Regions from separate parts of the Sphingopyxis sp. 550B genome, predicted to be linked through region 1. Evidence: riboswitches for the same ligand, from Rfam matches in the RefSeq annotation. Region 1 holds a riboswitch; each other region holds the start of a gene.
The links. Region 1 has a riboswitch for cobalamin ahead of metE (5-methyltetrahydropteroyltriglutamate--homocysteine S-methyltransferase). Riboswitches for the same ligand answer to the same signal wherever they lie in the genome.
Positions count from the first base shown of each region.

Region 2: linked by a shared signal. The riboswitch ahead of AC2S9W_RS03635 (TonB-dependent receptor plug domain-containing protein) and the one ahead of metE (5-methyltetrahydropteroyltriglutamate--homocysteine S-methyltransferase) in region 1 are both predicted to bind cobalamin.
Region 3: linked by a shared signal. The riboswitch ahead of cobO (cob(I)yrinic acid a,c-diamide adenosyltransferase) and the one ahead of metE (5-methyltetrahydropteroyltriglutamate--homocysteine S-methyltransferase) in region 1 are both predicted to bind cobalamin.

Region 1 covers NZ_CM171610.1:2,447,376-2,453,285, forward strand. The annotation lists gene metE (5-methyltetrahydropteroyltriglutamate--homocysteine S-methyltransferase) at 1-2,040, opposite strand, end outside; cobalamin riboswitch at 2,157-2,359, opposite strand; gene AC2S9W_RS11460 (hypothetical protein) at 2,437-2,976, opposite strand; gene leuA (2-isopropylmalate synthase) at 3,145-4,809, opposite strand; gene AC2S9W_RS11470 (YceI family protein) at 5,021-5,665, opposite strand; gene AC2S9W_RS11475 (hypothetical protein) at 5,761-5,910, opposite strand, start outside.
Region 2 covers NZ_CM171610.1:784,020-789,929, forward strand. The annotation lists gene AC2S9W_RS03625 (TonB-dependent receptor family protein) at 1-1,693, opposite strand, end outside; gene AC2S9W_RS03630 (hypothetical protein) at 1,762-2,151, opposite strand; cobalamin riboswitch at 2,257-2,477, shown strand; gene AC2S9W_RS03635 (TonB-dependent receptor plug domain-containing protein) at 2,658-4,586, shown strand; gene AC2S9W_RS03640 (ABC transporter substrate-binding protein) at 4,603-5,466, shown strand; gene AC2S9W_RS03645 (FecCD family ABC transporter permease) at 5,469-5,910, shown strand, end outside.
Region 3 covers NZ_CM171610.1:86,527-92,436, reverse strand. The annotation lists gene AC2S9W_RS00420 (IS91 family transposase) at 1-1,179, shown strand, start outside; cobalamin riboswitch at 1,702-1,923, shown strand; gene cobO (cob(I)yrinic acid a,c-diamide adenosyltransferase) at 2,035-2,643, shown strand; gene AC2S9W_RS00410 (cobyrinic acid a,c-diamide synthase CobB) at 2,640-3,941, shown strand; cobalamin riboswitch at 3,954-4,143, shown strand; gene AC2S9W_RS00405 (TonB-dependent receptor plug domain-containing protein) at 4,290-5,910, shown strand, end outside.

The DNA.
Region 1 (5,910 bases):
CTGCGACCGCGCGGTTTCGATCGAGATGACGTCGGCGTCCATCGCACCGATCGCGGGAAGGATGTCGTTGAATTCCGAATAGCACATGTGGGTGTGAATCTGCGTGTCGTCGCGCACGCCGGAGGCCGCGATGCGAAAGCATTCGACCGCCCAGCCCAGATAATGCGGCCATTCGCCGCGGCGCAGCGGCAGCCCTTCGCGCAGCGCCGCCTCGTCGATCTGGACGATCGCGGCGCCCGCGGCCTCCAGGTCCAGCACCTCGTCGCGGATCGCCAGCGCGATCTGGCGGCAGCTCGCTTCGCGTGGCTGGTCGTCGCGGACGAACGACCAGTTGAGGATCGTCACCGGGCCGGTGAGCATGCCCTTCACCGGCCGGTCGGTCTGATCCTGGGCATAGCGCCACCAGTCGACCGTCATCGGCCGCGGACGCGACACGTCGCCATAGAGGATCGGCGGCCGCACGCAGCGCGAGCCATAGCTCTGCACCCAGCCGCTGCGGGTGAAGGCGAAACCGGCAAGCCGTTCGCCGAAATATTGCACCATGTCGTTGCGCTCGAACTCGCCGTGGACGAGGACGTCGAGGCCGATCTCCTCCTGCCACTTGATCGCGGCGCGGGTTTCGACCTTCAGATAGCGGTCATAGGCCGCATCGTCGATTTCGCCCCGAATATGCGCGGCGCGCGCCTTGCGGACCTCCGCCGTCTGGGGAAAGGAGCCGATCGTCGTGGTCGGATAGCGGGGAAGCGGAAGGCGCCGGCGCTGCGCCTCGCGGCGGGCGGCGAAGGGCGCGGCCCGGCGCGCGGCGTCCGCATCGAGCGCGGCAAGGCGCGCGGCGACGGCGGGATCGTGGATGCGGGGCGAGGTCGCCCGGGCGACCGCGGCCATCCGCGACGCCGAAAAGGCGGCGAAGGCGGCATCCTCGCCTTCGTTCAACGCCCTGGCGAGCGCGGCGAGTTCCTCGATCTTTTGCGCCGCGAAAGCCAGCCATTGCGCGATTTCGGGATCGAGCGCGGTTTCGAGCGCTAGATCGACCGGAACGTGGAGCAGCGAACAGGACGGCGCGAGGATCAGGTCGCGCGTCGCCGCCAACTCCTTGAGCCGCCAGTAAAGGTCGGGAAGGTTGGCGCGCCAGATGTTGCGGCCGTCGACGATGCCGAGCGACAGCAGGACGTGCGGCCGCACCTTGTCGAGTGCCGGGCCGAGCTGTTCGGGCGCGCGGACGAGGTCGAGGTGGAGGCCGTGGACGGGCAGTTCGGCGGCGAGGTCCAGATTGTCGCCGAGGCCGCCGAAATAGGGGGTGAGCATCAGGCGCGGCCCCGCCGTCGCCAGCCGCGCATAGGCGCGCTCGAACGCGGCGCGCTGCGCATCGTCGAGATCGAGGACGAGGCAGGGCTCGTCGATCTGCACCCAGTCGGCGCCCTGTTTCGCCAGCCGCGCGAGAATCTCGGCATAGGTGTCGAGCAGCGCGGGAAGCAGGGCGAGCGGTTCGACCGCCTTGCCTTTGGCGAGCATCAGGTAGCTGACCGGGCCGAGCAGCACCGGGCGCGTCTGATACCCCAGCGCCTTCGCTTCGTCATATTCGTCGAAGATCTTGGTCGAGGCGATGCGGAAGGTCTGGCCGGCGGTGAGTTCGGGGACGAGGAAATGATAGTTGGTGTCGAACCATTTTGTCATCTCCTGCGCGGTCGTATCGGCGGCGTGGCCGCACCCGGCGTGCGCCGGATCGCCCTGCGCGCCGCGCGCCATCGCGAAATAGAGATCGGTATCGACCGTCTCGCCGTCCCAGTCGTAGCGCGCGGGGACGGCGCCGATCAGCGCCGAGATGTCGAGCACATGGTCGTAGAGCGAAAAATCGTTCGACGGCAGGATGTCGGCCCCCAGCGCCTTCTGCCGCGCCCAGTGGGCGACGCGCAGGCCGGCCGCCGCCGCATGCAGGTCGGCGAGGGTCGATTTGCCCGACCAGTAGGATTCGAGCGCGACCTTGAGTTCGCGGCGAAGGCCGATGCGGGGAAAGCCTAAAGTGGCGACGCTGACAGTCATTTCGAGCACCTTGCAGGGGGCAAGGGCGACGGACAGACGCGAACGCACGATATCCCGCGTCCGCAGGGCAAGGGTCGGACGCAGCCATGCATGCGGCCTGACCGGGCACCCCGCCGGAGGACGTATCTGACGAGGCAGGTCTCCTGGCTCGCGGGTCGCCGCAGCGGTCTGGCCTTCCCGGTTCCTTGCCGAACCAGTGGCATGATCGACCGCCGCTCGCCGCTTACAGTTGCGGGGGCAGCGCCGGTTTCGCACCGGCTTCCCATCTTCGCTCCGCCCCAGATGCCCGGCGCGAAGAACCTCGACAGCATGCAGAATAGGCGCCGCGACGATCCTGTCAAGCGCTATATAAAGAAATCTTTATATGTGTCTCGCGGCGTGGTGACTGACCCTATCCTAAAAGGCAGTCGCCAGCAGCGCGGCGGTGGCGGCCGCGATCGCCAGCAGGAGCGCGATCTTCGGACCGTGCGAGGCGAGAATATGGGTCCGCCGGCGATCGAAGGGCGGCCCATCGACCTCATGAGAAAGCTCGGGTTCGGGCCGCGTGCGCGCCGCGAAGGTGGGCGGCGATGCGAGGGCGGGGCCGCTGATCCCGCTGGCGAGCGCCAGCTTCTCGAACGCCACTGCCATCTTCTCGCGGTCGAGGTGCCGGTCGATCGCCTCGCGCTCGGGGTCGGGATCGGGCGGCGGCGGCAGGCTTGCGACCCTGCGCTCGATTTCGCGGTCGAGCGCGTGGAGGCGGTCGATCGCCTCGACGATCCGCTGCCGGTCGCTGCTGGCGAGCGCCAGTTCGAGACGGGTCAGCGACAGCGCGCTCGCGCGGCAATATTGCAGGCTCCAGAACAGGTCGCTGCTTCCCCCGTCGGCGGGGAGCGGCCCGGTGGGCGCGGCGGACGCGCTCGGGCCGCTGGCGGACGGGGCCTGGGATGCGTTCACGGGTCCTTCTCCTTCGCCGCCCCCCGGCTGCGCGCATCGGCTTAGGACCAAATGCGCGCGCCGCGAAACGCCGATCGGGCCAGTCGTGACCGGGATGCGGCGGACGGGAGAGGGAAGGGGTGCGCGGAGGCCGGGGCGGCCCGCGCCGCGCCCGCCTCCGCGACCGGATCAGATCGCGTTCGCCGCCGACAGGATCGCGCGCACGCTGGCGGTCGCGACATCGGTGTCGAGACCGCAGCCGAACAGGCTGCGGCCGTCGGGGGTGCGGCATTCGACATAGGCGGCGGCCTGCACATTGCTGCCCTGGCCGATCGCATGTTCCGAATAATCGACGATGTCCATCGCCGGGCCGCCCGATTCGGCCAGCGCGGCGACGACGCTCGACATCAGGCCGTTGCCGCGGCCGCTGATGCTGCGCTCGGCGCCGTCGATGGTCAGCTTGCCCGCGAAGATGCGGTCGGCGCCGCTCTGGCTTTCCGCCCAGCTCACGAGCTGGAAGCGCTTGCCGTCCGCCGCCAGATAATGTCCCTCGAAGGCGGTCCAGATGTCGTCGGCGGTCAGCTCTCGGCTCGTCTGGTCCGCCACCGCCTGGACGATGTGGCTGAAGCTCGCCTGCATTTTCTTCGGCAGCTTCAGCCCCTTGTCCTGTTCGAGCACCCAGGCGACGCCGCCCTTGCCCGACTGGCTGTTGACGCGGATCACCGCTTCGTAGCTGCGCCCCAGATCGGCGGGGTCTATCGGCAGGTAGGGGACTTCCCACTTGTCGTCGTTCTGCCGCTCGCGCGCCGCGAACCCCTTCTTGATCGCGTCCTGGTGGCTGCCCGAAAAGGCGGTGTAGACCAGTTCGCCGCCATAGGGGTGGCGCGGGTGGACCGGCAACTGGTTGCAATATTCGACCGTCTGGATGACCTGATCGATGTCGGAGAAGTCCAGTTCGGGGTCGACGCCCTGCGTGTACATGTTGAGCGCGATGGTGACGAGGCAGGTGTTGCCGGTGCGCTCGCCGTTTCCGAACAGGCAGCCCTCGACGCGGTCGGCGCCCGCGAGCAGGCCGAGTTCGGCCGCCGCGACCCCGGTGCCGCGGTCGTTGTGCGTGTGCAGGCTGATCAGCGCGCGGTCGCGGTTCGGCAGATGCTTGCAGAAATATTCGATCTGGTCGGCATAGATGTTCGGCGTCGCCGCCTCGACCGTCGCGGGCAGGTTGAGGATGATCGGCTTGTCCGCCGTCGGCTGGAGCACGTCCATCACCGCGGCGCAGCATTCGATGCTGAAATCGATCTCCGCGGTCGAGAAGGTCTCGGGGCTGTATTCGAAGCGCCAGTCGGTGCCGGGCAGGCGCGCGGCATTGTCGCGCAGCTGCTTCGCGCCGTCGATGGCGATCTGTTTGATCTCGGGCATCTCCATGCCGAAGACGATGCGGCGCCACGCGGGGCTGACCGCGTTGTAGAGGTGGACGATCGCGGTCTTAGCGCCCGCCAGGCTGTCGAAGCTGGTGCGGATCAGGTCGGCGCGCGCCTGCGTCAGCACCTGCGGCGTGACGTCGTCGGGGATGCGGCCCGAGCGGACGAGGTTCTGGATATAGTCGAAGTCGGTCGCGCCCGAGGCAGGGAAGCCGACCTCGATCTCCTTGAGCCCGCATTTGACGAGCAGGTCGAAGAAGCGCGTCTTCTTTTCGGCGTCCATCGGATCGATCAGCGCCTGGTTGCCGTCGCGCAGATCGGTCGAGAGCCAGATCGGGGCCTTGGTGATCGTGCGGGCGGGCCACTGGCGGTTTTCCAGCGGGACCTGCGGAAAGGGTCGGTACTTGGCCGAGGGGTCGCGGAGCATGGGCATGGGTTGGCTTCTTCTGCTTGTGTGGATTCGGATGCTGTGTCGTCAGGCCCTTGAGCGCGTGGCCCACCGCGAAAGGCGCAGGCCGAAAGTCACGCCCAAGGGCGTGTAAGTCGCAGAAGAAGGAGGCCGCGCATGTGCATCGCCCGCGCTCATGACCAAAAAGCGCGGGCTTGGCAAGGGGGCGGCCGCAAAAAGTGCGGTGGGAAGGCGCCTATTGCTTCTCGAACGCCGCGTGAATCTTCAGCTCGACACGGTCGCTGACCAGCGGGATGCCATAGAGGATGCCGAAGTCGCTGCGGCGAATCTCGCCCTCCGCCTCGAAGCCGACGGTTTCCTTCTTGCTGCCGGGATTGGTGCCCGCGCCGTGGAAATCGACCTCGAGCGTCACCGGCCGGGTCACGCCGTTGAGCGTGAGATCACCCATCACCTTCGCCTCGTCGCCATCGTCGTCGAGGACGACGCGGGTCGACACGAAACGCGCGTCGGCGGGATCGGGGCCGAAGAAATCGGGCTTGGCGCCGTCCTTGCCGGCGCGAAGCAGGTGGCCGGTCAGCCCGGCGCTTGCCGTCGTCACCTTCGACACCGGGATCGTCACGTCGACCTTCGCGGCCGCCGGGTTGGCGGGGTCGAGGACGAGCGTGCCGGTCACGTCGCCGAAAATCCCCTGATATTTGCTGAAGCCGAAATGATCGACTTCCCACACGACGATCGTGTGGCCGGGGTCGGCGGCATAGGTTCCGGCGGCGACACGGCTCCTGTCGGGCGCGCCGGGCACGGCGGGGCCGCCCTGCGCAAGGACGACCGGGACCGCGACGACGGCGAGCGCGAGAGCGGCGAAGGGAAGGGTATGGCGCATGGGGGGCTCCTGTTCCGAGAGCGGCGAGGCTAGGCGAGAGGGCGGCGCGGCGTCAATGTCGTCGCGGCGAAACGCACGGTTTCCGGAATATGGCCCTATGGGTGCGTCGCGCGCCGCGCCTCGAACCATTCGCGCAGCGCCGCGGCGGCGCAGCCCGTGAAGCCGTAGCTGCCGACCGGCGAACAGCTGTTCGGCCGGGTGGCGCGGGCGACCGTCTCATAACCCTCGACCTGCGACGCCCAGCT
Region 2 (5,910 bases), 1.7 Mb from region 1:
GATTGTCGCCGAACTGCGCGTCGCCCCGGAAGCGGAAGTCGCTGTAGGCATAGGTCTGGCGCAGCCGCAGCCAGGGTGCGAGGGTCAGCTCCAGCCCGGCCTCCACCCCCCGATGCAGCGTCCGGTCGGCGTTGAAGGTGGCGGCGGGGATGCTGCCGTTCACCGTATATTGCAGCATCTCGCCGGTGATCGCCGCGCGATACCAGGCGACGTCCCAACGCACCGGACCCATCGTTCCGCGCGTGCCGATCTCCGCCGTCCAGGCGCGCTGCGGCCGGATGTCGGCGATCAGCGCGCTGGCGGGCGGCATGCCGATCGACTGGAACACCTCCCCGAAACCGGGAAATTCGGCCGAGCGGCTGTAGTTGGCGAAGATCTGGACATGCTCCGCCGGTTCGACCAGCACGCCGAACTTGGGCGAAAAGGCGTCGAACGCGACGCGCCCGTCGGCGGCCGGGGTCGCCGAAAAGCCGACGCGCCGCTTGCGCATGCCATCGGCATAGACGCCCCCCGCGATCAGCGTCACCGGCGGCACCGGCCGCACGCGCAGTTCGCCATAGAGGTTCGCGGTCCGCGCCTCCTGATCGGCGTCGAGGGTCAGCGCGCCGCGCCGGCCGGCGACGTTGACGAACTGCCGCGCGTGGGTGCTGCCACGGCGAATCTCGCCCCCCAGCGTCACCTCGACCGGCCCCGCGGCATAGTCGAGCCGCGCGAACCCGCCGACGTCGGTCGATTTCTGGTCGATCAGCTGAAAGATCGGGTGAAAGAGCGATTTCGCGTTGACGAAACCCCCGACCTCGAGCGTCGCGGTGCCGAGGTCGAAGCGGGTGCGGTTCTGCAAGCGCAGCGAATCGATGTCGCGTCGCTGATCGCCCGCGATGCTGCCCGCATTGGCGCCGCGCGGGGCGGTCAGCGCCTGCGCCTCGGTCAGCGCGCCCGGCAATTGCTGGCGGATGCGGTTGATGCTCGCATAGAAGCGCGTCGCGACCCCGTCGCCGAGCGTTAGCCCGACATTGCCGTGGAAGCGCAGGCTGCGGCGCCGCGCATGGTCGCGGTCGCCGTCCGACGTGTCGGCGCTGACCGCGCCCCAGGCGTCGACCGGCCCGCTGGCGACGCCCGCCGAAACCAGGCCGCGCAGCAGGCCGAAGCTGCCGGCGTCGCCGCGCAGATAGACGCCGTGGGCGGTGCGCCCGGTCGGAGTCACGCCGTTGATCGCGCCGCCCAGCGTTCCCGAACCGAAGCGCAGCGCATTGGCGCCGCGATAGACTTCGAGATGGTCGAAGAAGATCGGCTCCAGCTCCTGAAAATCACCATTGTCGTCGGCGAGGTTGATCGGCACCCCGTCCTGCAACAGCGTGACGCCGCGCATGTGGAAGCCGCGCGAGAGGCCCGAGCCGCGGATCGCGAGGCGCACCTCCTGCCCATAGCGCGGCTGGAGGTAGACGCCGGGCGAGAAGGCGAGCGTATCGCGCAGCGACACGATCGTCTTGTCGGCATAATCCTGATGCGTGACGACATCGGTGCCGCCGGGGGTCTGCGCCGCGCGCTGCTGCGCGGCGTCGGCGAGCGTCGGCGCGGTGACGATGATCGTCGCCTCCTCGGCGTGAGCGGCGGGGGAAAAGGGCACCGGGGAAAACGACAGGGCGAGGGCGAGCGCCGGCAGGGGCGCCGCGCGGGTAACGGAACGGGTCATGGAAAATCCTTCGCTGAAAATCAGGCAAGGCCGGCGCGCGCGGAAGCGCGGCCGGCGATCGGTCTGAATCAGGCGAAGGCGGGCGGGCCGGTGCTGGGAGGAAGCGGCGAGGCGATGCCCGGCGCGAAGCCGAGCGAGGGGATCGCCAGCGGCGTGGGGGCGGCCGGTGCCGGCGCCGCGGGCAGTGCCGGGGCATCGGGCACGATCGGCGCCACCGCGAGCGCGCCCCACGGGCAATGCTGCTGCCCCTCGCCATCGGGATGATCGCCCGCGGTCTGGACCGGGATGGTCATCGTCCCGCCGGGGTTCGACGGGTCCGAACAGACGCGGACGGTGATCGAACCCCCGGCATCGGGCCCGATCATCCAGCCCGGCGCGACCAGCACCCGCGCGAGCAGCGCGAGAAGCACCGGTAGCAGCAGCCAGCCCGGTCGGCGGAAGGCGGAAAGATCGGCCACGCCGCGCTCCTAGTCCCGGCGGACGGTTCGGGCAAGCGCGCAGGCCCCGCAAAAGCCGATTGCCAAAATATGCCGAGGCGCTATGGGCGGGCGCCGCAAGGGCAACCTTGCATTGATCGCGCCGGTGCCCCGATGGGGCTTAAAAGGGAACGCGGTAAGGGGGTCCGGCCGGGCCTTCGAAACCGGGGCTGTCCCTGCAACTGTAAGCGGCGAGCGCGATGCACCGACCCGGTCCCCGACCGGGTCTGCCACTGGGGCGACCTGGGAAGGCGTGCATCAAGCGACGACCCGCGAGCCAGGAGACCTGCCGGCGCGGGTCGCTCAATGCCTCGGTCCAGGGAAAGGCCAGGGCACGGAGAACTCCGTCGAGCGACGACCCAGCGGCCGGGGCCGCTTCGGGGCACGAAATGCGGGCGCCTTGCGCCAGCCCGCCGCCCGTGCGCCGGTCGATCGCGCACGCGGCTCGGCAGGTCCCCGCCTTCGCTCTCGGCGCATGGGGGACTCCCATGTTGAAATACGGCCTTTCCATCGTGGCGCTGGCGGCGACGTCGCCGGCGCTGGCCCAGACCGGCGATGCCGCCGCCGACCCGCGCCCCGGCGACGCGATCATCGTCACTGCCTCGCGTTCGGGCGAAGGGGTCCGGGCGGACCAGCTCGGCGCCTCGGTCACGGCGATCGACAGCGAAGCGCTCGAACAGCGCCAGACGCGCATCGTTTCCGACGTGCTGCGCGACGTGCCCGGCGTCGCGGTCAGCCGCACCGGCGGCCTCGGCGGCATGACCGATATCCGCATCCGCGGCAGCGAAGCCAATCACGTCCTCGTCCTGGTCGACGGCATCGAGGTCGCCGACCCCTATCAGGGCCAGTTCGATTTCGGCGGTCTGCTCGCCGACCCCGCCGCGCGGATCGAGGTGCTGCGCGGCCAGCAATCGTCGCTCTATGGCTCCGACGCGATCGGCGGCGTGATCCATTACATCACCCTGTCGGGACGCGAGGCGCCGGGCCTGAGCGCCCGGATCGAGGGCGGGTCGTTCGGCACCGTCGCCGGCAGCGCCCGCGCCGCGGGCGCATCGGACAGCTTCGACTATGCGATCACCGGTACCTATTACGGCGCGAACGGCTATCCGACCGCGCGCGGCGGGGTGCGCGACGTCGGGATGCAGACGGTCGGCGCGAGCGCGAAGCTGGGCTGGACGCCGAGCGACGCCTTCCGGCTGAACGCCGTGCTGCGCTATGGCTTCAGCGACGCCGACAACAACGACAGCGAATATGATACGACGAGCCCGCGCTTCGGCTATATCGTCGACAGCCCCGGCGTCCATGTCGAGACCGAATCCTTCCATGCCCTGCTGGCGGCCGAACTGACCGCGCTCGACGGGCGCTGGGTGACCAGCCTGTCGGGGCAGCTTTCCGACACCGCGCGCCACGGCCGCTCCCCCTTCGGGTTGGACTATGGCAGCAAGGGACAGCGCTACAAGGGATCGCTGACCTCGAGCATCCGCTTCGGGACCGATGCGATCGCCCACCGGCTGACCGGTGCGGTCGATGTCGAGCGCGAGGCCTTCCGCACGCTGACGCCGGGCGCCTTTCAGGGAAAGCGCCACACCGACAATCTGGGGCTGGTCGCCCAATATGAGCTGACCGCGGGCGCGCTCTCGCTCGGCGCGTCGCTGCGCCACGACGACAACAACCGCTTCGACGATGCGACGACCTGGCGCGTCCAGGGCAGCTATCGCCTTCCGACCGGCACGCGCATCCGCGGCGCCTATGGCACCGGGGTCAAGAATCCGGGCTATTTCGAGCTGTTCGGCTATATCGACGGCCGCTACATCGGCAATCCCGACCTGAAACCCGAAAAGTCCGAGGGCTGGGAAGCGGGGATCGAGCAGAGCTTCGGCGCCGACGACTGGGCGACGGTCGGGGCGACCTGGTTCGATTCGACGCTGAAGGACGAGATCTTCACCGACTATCCGGCGCCCGACTTCACCGCGACTCCGGCGAACCGCGCGACGACGAGCAAGCAGCACGGCATCGAGGCCTTCGCCAGCGCGCGGCCGCTGCCGCAGCTTCGCTTCGACCTCGCCTACAGCTGGATCAAGGCGCGCGAGAACGGCGCGCCCGAAGTGCGGCGGCCGAAGCATATCGCCAGCTTCAACACCACCGTGTCGAGCAGCGACCAGCGCTTTGCGGGGACCCTGACGCTGCGCTACAACGGCCGCACGACCGACCTCGCCTATATCGACCCCAGCTATGTCCCGGTCGTGGTCGCGATGAAGGACTATGTGCTCGTCAACCTTGGCGCCGATTACCGGGTGACCGATGCCATCTCGGTCTTCGGGCGCGTCGAGAATCTGCTCGGGGTCGACTATGAGGAGGTTTTCAGCATCGCGACGCCGGGCCGGGCCGCCTATGGCGGCGTCCGCCTGCGCTTCTGAGGGAAGAGGAACCCGCTTGACCCCGCACGCCGCCCTGCCCGCGCTCGCGCTGCTGCTCGCCGGCGGCGGCGCACTGTGGGCGCAGCAGGGCGGCCGCGCGGCGCCGGCGACGCCACCGGCCGCGCCGCAGCGCGTCGTGTCGCTCAACCTGTGCGCCGACCAGCTGCTGCTCGCGCTCGCCGACCGCGACCGGATCGCCGGGCTGACGCGCAACGCGACCGACCCCGGCATGTCCGCGGCCGCCGCGGCGGCGCGCGGGCTGCCGCTGATCCGCAACGCCGCCGAACAGATACTGGTCGCGGCGCCCGACCTGATCGTCGGCATGCCCGCGAGCGGCAGCGCGGCGGTCGCGGCGCTGCCGCGCGGCAGCTTTCGGACGCTCGACCTGCCGACCGCCGACAGCTTCGACGTCATCCGCCGGACGATCCGCCTGACCGCGACCGCGCTCGGCGATCCGGCGCGCGGCGAAGCGCTGATCGCGCGGATGGAGCGCGACCTCGCCGGCGTGCCCCGCCCGGGGCGCGGCCGGGTCGCCGCCTATTACCAGCGGCGCGGCTACATGACCGGGACGGGGACGCTGATCGACGAAATGATGGGGCGCGTCGGGCTGGTCAATCTTGCCGCAAAGCTGGGCAAGCCGCCGCTGTCGCAACTGAGCCTCGAGGAGATGGTGGCGGCGAACCCCGATTTCCTGATCGTCGAAAGCGCGAGCGACACCATCACCGATCAGGGCAGCGAGATGCTGCATCATCCCGCGCTTCGGGGCATTCCGCGGCTCAGCGTGCCGGAGGCGTGGACCGTTTGCGGCGGCCCCGCTTATGGGGCGGCCGTGCACCGCCTTGCCGGGCAGATCCAGCGCCACGACGGCGCGCGCCGATGACGATGCGCGACGCCCGATCGCCCCGGCGGCTGACGCTGGCGCTGCTCGCGCTTGCATGCGGCGTGGCGGCAGCTTCGCTGTGCTTCGGCACCGTCGACCTGCCGCTCGCCCGCCTGTTTGCCGCCGCATCCGGCCGCGGCGATCATGTCGCGACCGTCATCCTCTTCGACCTGCGCCTGCCGCGCCTGCTGGTCGGGCTCGCGGTCGGCGCCATGCTCGGGCTCGCGGGCGCGGCGCTGCAAGGCTATCTGCGCAATCCCCTCGCCGAGCCGTCGGTGCTCGGCACCTCGAACGCCGCGGCGCTTGGCGCGGTCGCCGCGCTCTATTTCGGGCTCGCCAATCTTCACCCTGCGGCGCTGCCGCTGCTGTCGATCGTCGGTGCGCTGCTGTCGCTCGCGCTGCTCTTCGCGCTCGCGGGCCGCTCCGAAAGCCCGCTGACGCTGA
Region 3 (5,910 bases), 1.9 Mb from region 1:
CTCGAGGTCGCCGACATTTTCCGCGCCGCGGGGCCTGCCTATCGCATGGCCCATGCCGGGCATCTGAGCCTGCATCAGCTCAAGATCATGTCGGCGATCGAGCATTGCCGCACCGCCGCGCTCGGCGGCCATGTCGAAGCCTGCACCGACTGCGGGCATTGGCGGATCGCCTACAACAGTTGCCGCAACCGGCATTGCCCGAGGTGCCAGGGCGCTGCTGCACGCACCTGGCTCGAGGCCCGCGAGGCCGACCTCCTCCCGGTCGGCTATTTCCACGTCGTGTTCACGCTGCCTGCCGAGGTCGCCGCGATCGCCTTCCACAACAAGGCGCTCGTCTATGACCTGCTGTTCAAGGCGGCGGCCGATACGATGCTGACGATTGCCGCCGACCCGAAGCACCTCGGCGCCCGGATCGGCATCACCGCCGTCCTCCACACATGGGGCTCGGCGCTGACCCATCATCCCCATATCCACATGATCGTGCCCGGCGGCGGCATCTCGCGCGATGGAACACGCTGGATATCCGCACGCCCCGCCTTCCTGCTGCCGGTCCGCGTGCTTGGTGCCCTGTTCCGACGCCTGTTCCTAACCCGGCTGCGCGCGCTCCATGACCGCGGGCAGCTCGCCCTCTTTGGCAGCCTCACGCATCTCGCCGAACGACGCGCGTTCCTGCGGCACCTCTCGCCGGTCCGCAAGAAGCGCTGGGTCGTCTATGCCAAGCCACCGTTCGCTGGGCCCGAGGCGGTGCTCGCCTATCTGTCACGCTACACCCACCGGGTCGCGATATCGAACAGCCGCCTTCTCCGGTTCGATGAGGTCGGGGTCACCTTCCGCTACAAGGATTACCGCAAGTCCGGCGCCGGACGGCAGCAGGTCATGACGCTCGCTGCTGACGAGTTCATCCGCCGCTTTCTCCTCCACGCCCTGCCGCGTGGGTTCCATCGGATCCGCCACTATGGACTGCTCGCCAGCGCCAGGCGCAAGTATCATCTCGAACGCGCTCGCCGCCTGCTCAGCGTCGCACCTTCACCAGACGACGATCAACCCGCCGACCTCAAAGCTCAACCGCTATGCCCTTGCTGTGGCGGCACCATGATCATCATCGAGGTTTTCGAGCGCCGCTACCTCCCGCGTGCGCCGCCCTCTCCGGCACCGTCATCCGGGATACAGGCGCCGTGACCCGGCACGGCCTATCGCCAACACCATCCAGGGCAGACCCGCGCCTGGAAGCGGACCCGCTTGCGCTGGCCCTGCTCAAAAGCAGACGTCACACCACCAAAATCGGCCCGTCTGCTTTTGCACGTCCGCTTTTTCGACCCATATCCAGACGCTCCGCTACCGGAAGCGTCCGCTTTTGGGCTGCGCCCGGCTACCCCACCATCAGCGCAAAACAGCTTTCCCCATAGCTCGGCTCATGACCACCGCGGTTCGGGCACCGAAGACTTTCTGACGCCTGGCGGCGTCTGAAACTCTCAACGTTAGCGGACCGTCGGCATCGTACCGACATGGCCGGGAAAGCAGGCTCACCTGGCCGCACGATTCCAGCCTCGGTCGCCGGTTTTCCGCGGCGCGAATCGTTGGAAGCGGACATTTGACAACCGATCCGGCGGCAATGGACGCCAACAGCCGTTAGGGACAGGATCACCGTGGATGTTGATTAAGATGGATCATGCGCTAATTCCGGATGAGTGAAGGCATCTGCCTTTGCGCAACCGCGCCGGTGCCCGCGAGGGCATAATAGGGAATATGGTGAGGCCGTCCGTTCGCGGCAGGCCGAAGCCATGGCTGTCCCTGCAACTGTAAGCGGCGAGCGCGATGCACCGACCCGGTCCCCGACCGGGTCTGCCACTGGGGCGACCTGGGAAGGCGTGCATCAAGCGACGACCCGCGAGCCAGGAGACCTGCCGGCGTGGGTCGCTCAATGCCTCGGTCCAGGGAAAGGCCAGGGCACGGATCACCCGTTCGGGCGACGAAAATCAGCGGTGCGGTGCCGGTCGGCGCCGCGCCAGAGCGATGTCGTGCCCGGAGGGAAAGATGACCGAAGACGAAATCAATGAACGCCACAATGAAAAGGCGCGCAAGCGGCAGGCTGCAAGAGCCAAGATCATGGCCGACAAGACGCAGGAAAAGGGCCTGCTGATCGTCCACACCGGCAAGGGCAAGGGAAAGTCGACTGCCGCCTTCGGCATGGTGTGCCGCGCGCTGGGGCACGGGATGAAGGTCGGCATCGTCCAGTTCATCAAGGGCGGCTGGGCGACTGGCGAGAAGGCCGTCTATTCGGCCTTTCCCGGGCAGGTCGAGCACAAGGTCATGGGCGAAGGCTTCACCTGGGACACGCAGGACCGTGCGCGCGATATCGCCTGGGCGCGCGCCGGATGGGACGAGGTGAAGCGGATGATCGCCGATCCCGACATCGCGATGGTGGTCGCCGACGAACTCAACATCGTATTGCGCTACGAATATCTGTCCGTTGACGAGGTGATCGCGGGCCTGCTCGATCGAGGCGAGATGAAGCATGTCATCGTCACCGGCCGCAATGCGCCCGAGGCGCTGATCGAAGCCGCCGACCTCGTCACCGAGATGGTGCAGGTGAAGCACCCGTTCCGGTCGGGCGTGAAGGCGCAGCGGGGCATCGAGTTTTGAGCGGCCAATTCGCGCCGGGACTGCTGGTCGCGGCGCCGCGCTCGGGGGCGGGCAAGACGCTCGTCGCGATCGGGCTGCAGCGCGCTTTCCTGCGCGAAGGACTCGGCGTCGCTGCGGCAAAATGCGGACCCGACTATATCGACCCCGGCTTTCACGCCGTGGCGACCGGGCGACCATCGGTCAATCTCGACGGCTTCGCGATGACGCCGGCGATGCTGAAGGGGCTGGCGGCGCAGGCGGCCTACGGTGCCGATCTGGTCGTCGCCGAAGCCGCGATGGGATTGTTCGATGGCGCGGGCCAGGGCAGCACGGCGGCCGAGGTCGCGCGGCTGACGGATTGGCCGGTCCTGCTCGTCGTCGATGCCGAGGGCGCGGGCCAGAGCGTCGCGGCGATCGCGCATGGCTTCGCGACCTTTCCCGGCGCGCCGTCGGTGGCCGGCGTCATCGTCAACCGCGTTGCGAGCGACCGTCACGCCGCGATGATCGCCGAAGGATTCGACGCGCTCGACCTGCCGCTGTTCGGCATGATCCGCCGCGATCCGGCGCTGGCGGTCGCCTCTCGCCACCTCGGGCTGGTGCAGGCGCGCGAAGATGGCGCGCTGGACGAGCGGATCGATGCGGTCGCGGCCATCGTCGCGCGCGATTGCGACCTCGCCGCGATCCGCGCGGCAGCGCGTGCGACCTCTCCGGCCTTGCCCGTCCGACCGCGCCTGCGTCCGCCGGGGCAGCGCATCGCCCTCGCCGCCGACGATGCCTTCGCCTTCTTCTATCCGCATCTGGCGTCGTGGTGGCGCGATGCGGGCGCGGAGATTTGCGGCTTCTCGCCGCTCGCCGACGAGGCGCCGCCGATGGACTGCGACGCCTGCTGGCTGCCCGGCGGCTATCCCGAACTGCACGCGGGCAGGCTGGCGGGCAATGCGCGCTTCATGGCGGGGTTGCGCGCCTTCGCGGCGCGCGCGCCGGTGCATGGCGAATGCGGCGGCTATATGCTGCTCGGCCGCAGCATCGAGGATGCGGACGGCATCGTGCATCCGATGGCGAGGCTGCTGCCGGTCGATACCAGCTTCGCGAAACGGAAGATGTCGCTCGGCTATCGGCAGGCGCGGCTGTTCGCGCCGACGCGCTTCGCCGATGCCGAAACGCCGCTGTGGGGGCATGAATATCATCATGCGACCATCACATCGACGAACGAAGGCACCCCCTTCGCCCGGCTTGCCGACGCGGCGGGTCGCGATCTCGGCCCCGCCGGGCATCGCGCCGGTCTTGTGACGGGCAGCTTCTTTCACTTGATCGCCTGACGCGATTTGCCTAACGAGCGGGCCGCGACAGGTTCCCCGAAAGGGGATTGAAAGGGAATGGGGTGCGAAACCCCTGCTGCCCCTGCAACTGTAAGCGGAGAGCCATCGGGCCATATGCCATTGGGACCATCGGTCCTGAGAAGGCGGCCCGGACCGGCGTCGACCCGCGAGCCAGGAGACCTGCCCGTCGCCGTCGTCTTTCGCGCGGACAGGGTGTGCCGGGCGGACGGGGGTGAACCCGACAGACGACAAAGGTGACCGCGCGGCCGCGCGGGCCGATGTCGTTCGCCTATCAGGGTGGGCCGCCATCGACCCAGCGACCGAATGGTCTTGTCGATGGGGTACCCTATGTTCCGTGTTATTGTTCGAAGTTCCATTTCACTGGCGGCACTTGCAGCCGGCTTTCCCGTATCGGCCGCAGAAGCCGCCAACGCCGCCGCGACGTCCGAAGAGGACAGCATCGTCGTCACCGCGACGCGCGCGCCGCTCGCACTCGACGAGGTGCCGTCTACGATCACCGTGCTCGACAAGGCGGCGATCGACCGGTCGCAGGACATCGGCGCGACCGAGTTGCTGCTGCGCACGCCGGGCATCACCGTTTCGCGCAACGGCGGCTATGGCACCGCGACATCGCTGCGCATCCGCGGCGCCGAGTCCGATCATACCGTTGTCGTGATCGATGGCGTGAAGCTCAACGATCCGGCGGCGGCCGGCGGCGGCTATAATTTCGCCAACCTGCTGGTCGGCGACATGGAGCGGATCGAAATCCTGCGTGGTCCGCAATCGATCCTGTGGGGCAGCCAGGCGATCGGCGGCGTTGTCAATATCGTCACGGCCATCCCCGAAAAACCGCTGGAAGGCAGCTTCGACATCGAGGCCGGGTCGCGCAACACGGTCAGCGCGCGCGCCGCGATCGGCGGCCGCACGGGCCCACTGAGCTGGCGCATTGGTGGGCAAAGCTTCACCACCGACGGCATTTCGGCGATCGCCCCAGCCTTTGGCGGCGGCGAGCGCGACGGCTATCGCAACCGCAGCGTGACGGGCCGCGCCGAACTGGCGCTGGCTTCGAACCTCAGCGTCGAAGTGCGCGGCTATTATTCCAAGGCGCGCGTCAATCTCGATTCGACGAGCGGCGATACACCGGACTACGCGCTCAACGAGGAATTCGTGAGCTATGCCGGCGCCAACTTCGACCTGTTGGATGGGCGTTTCCGCAACCGGATTTCCTATTCCTACACCGACACCGATCGCAGCAATTACGGGCCGCTGCGTGCTCGTCCAGTCAGCCTTCAGGCCAAGGGAGAGAATCGCCGCTGGGAATATCAGGGCAATATCGATGTCACGCGCGGCGTCAGCGCGGTCTTCGGCGTCGAGAATGAACGGTCGAGGTTCCGCAGCCGTTCGCCTTCGGGTTCGCTGGCAACGCCCCTTCCCGACTTCGCGATCGGCAAGGCGGACGTGACGAGCCTTTATGGCCAGCTCAGCGTCGAGCCCCTGGACGGGCTGACGATCAACGGCGGCGTCCGCCATGACGATCACGACCGCTTCGGCGGGCAGACACTGTTTGCGGCGGGCGGTGTCTGGCGGCTGCCGACCGGGACCATCCTGCGCGCGAGCTATGGCGAAGGCTTCAAGGCGCCGACGCTGTATCAGATGTTCAGCGAATATGGGAATGTCGCGCTCGACCCGGAGGAAGCGCATGGCTGGGAAGCAGGGATCGAGCAGCAATTGTTCGGCCGCGCTCTGACGGTTGGCGGGGTCTGGTTCGATCGCACCACGACCGGGCAGATCATCTTCAATTCCTGCTCGCCCACCACGCCCAATCCGCTCTGCCTGGTCCCTGGCGATTCCACGCGCCGTTCGGGCTATTATTCCAATGTCGCGCGCGGCGAGGCGCATGGGATCGAGGCGACGGCGGCGCTGACGCTGGGCGCGCTGACGCTCGACGGCAATTATAGCTGGATCGTGG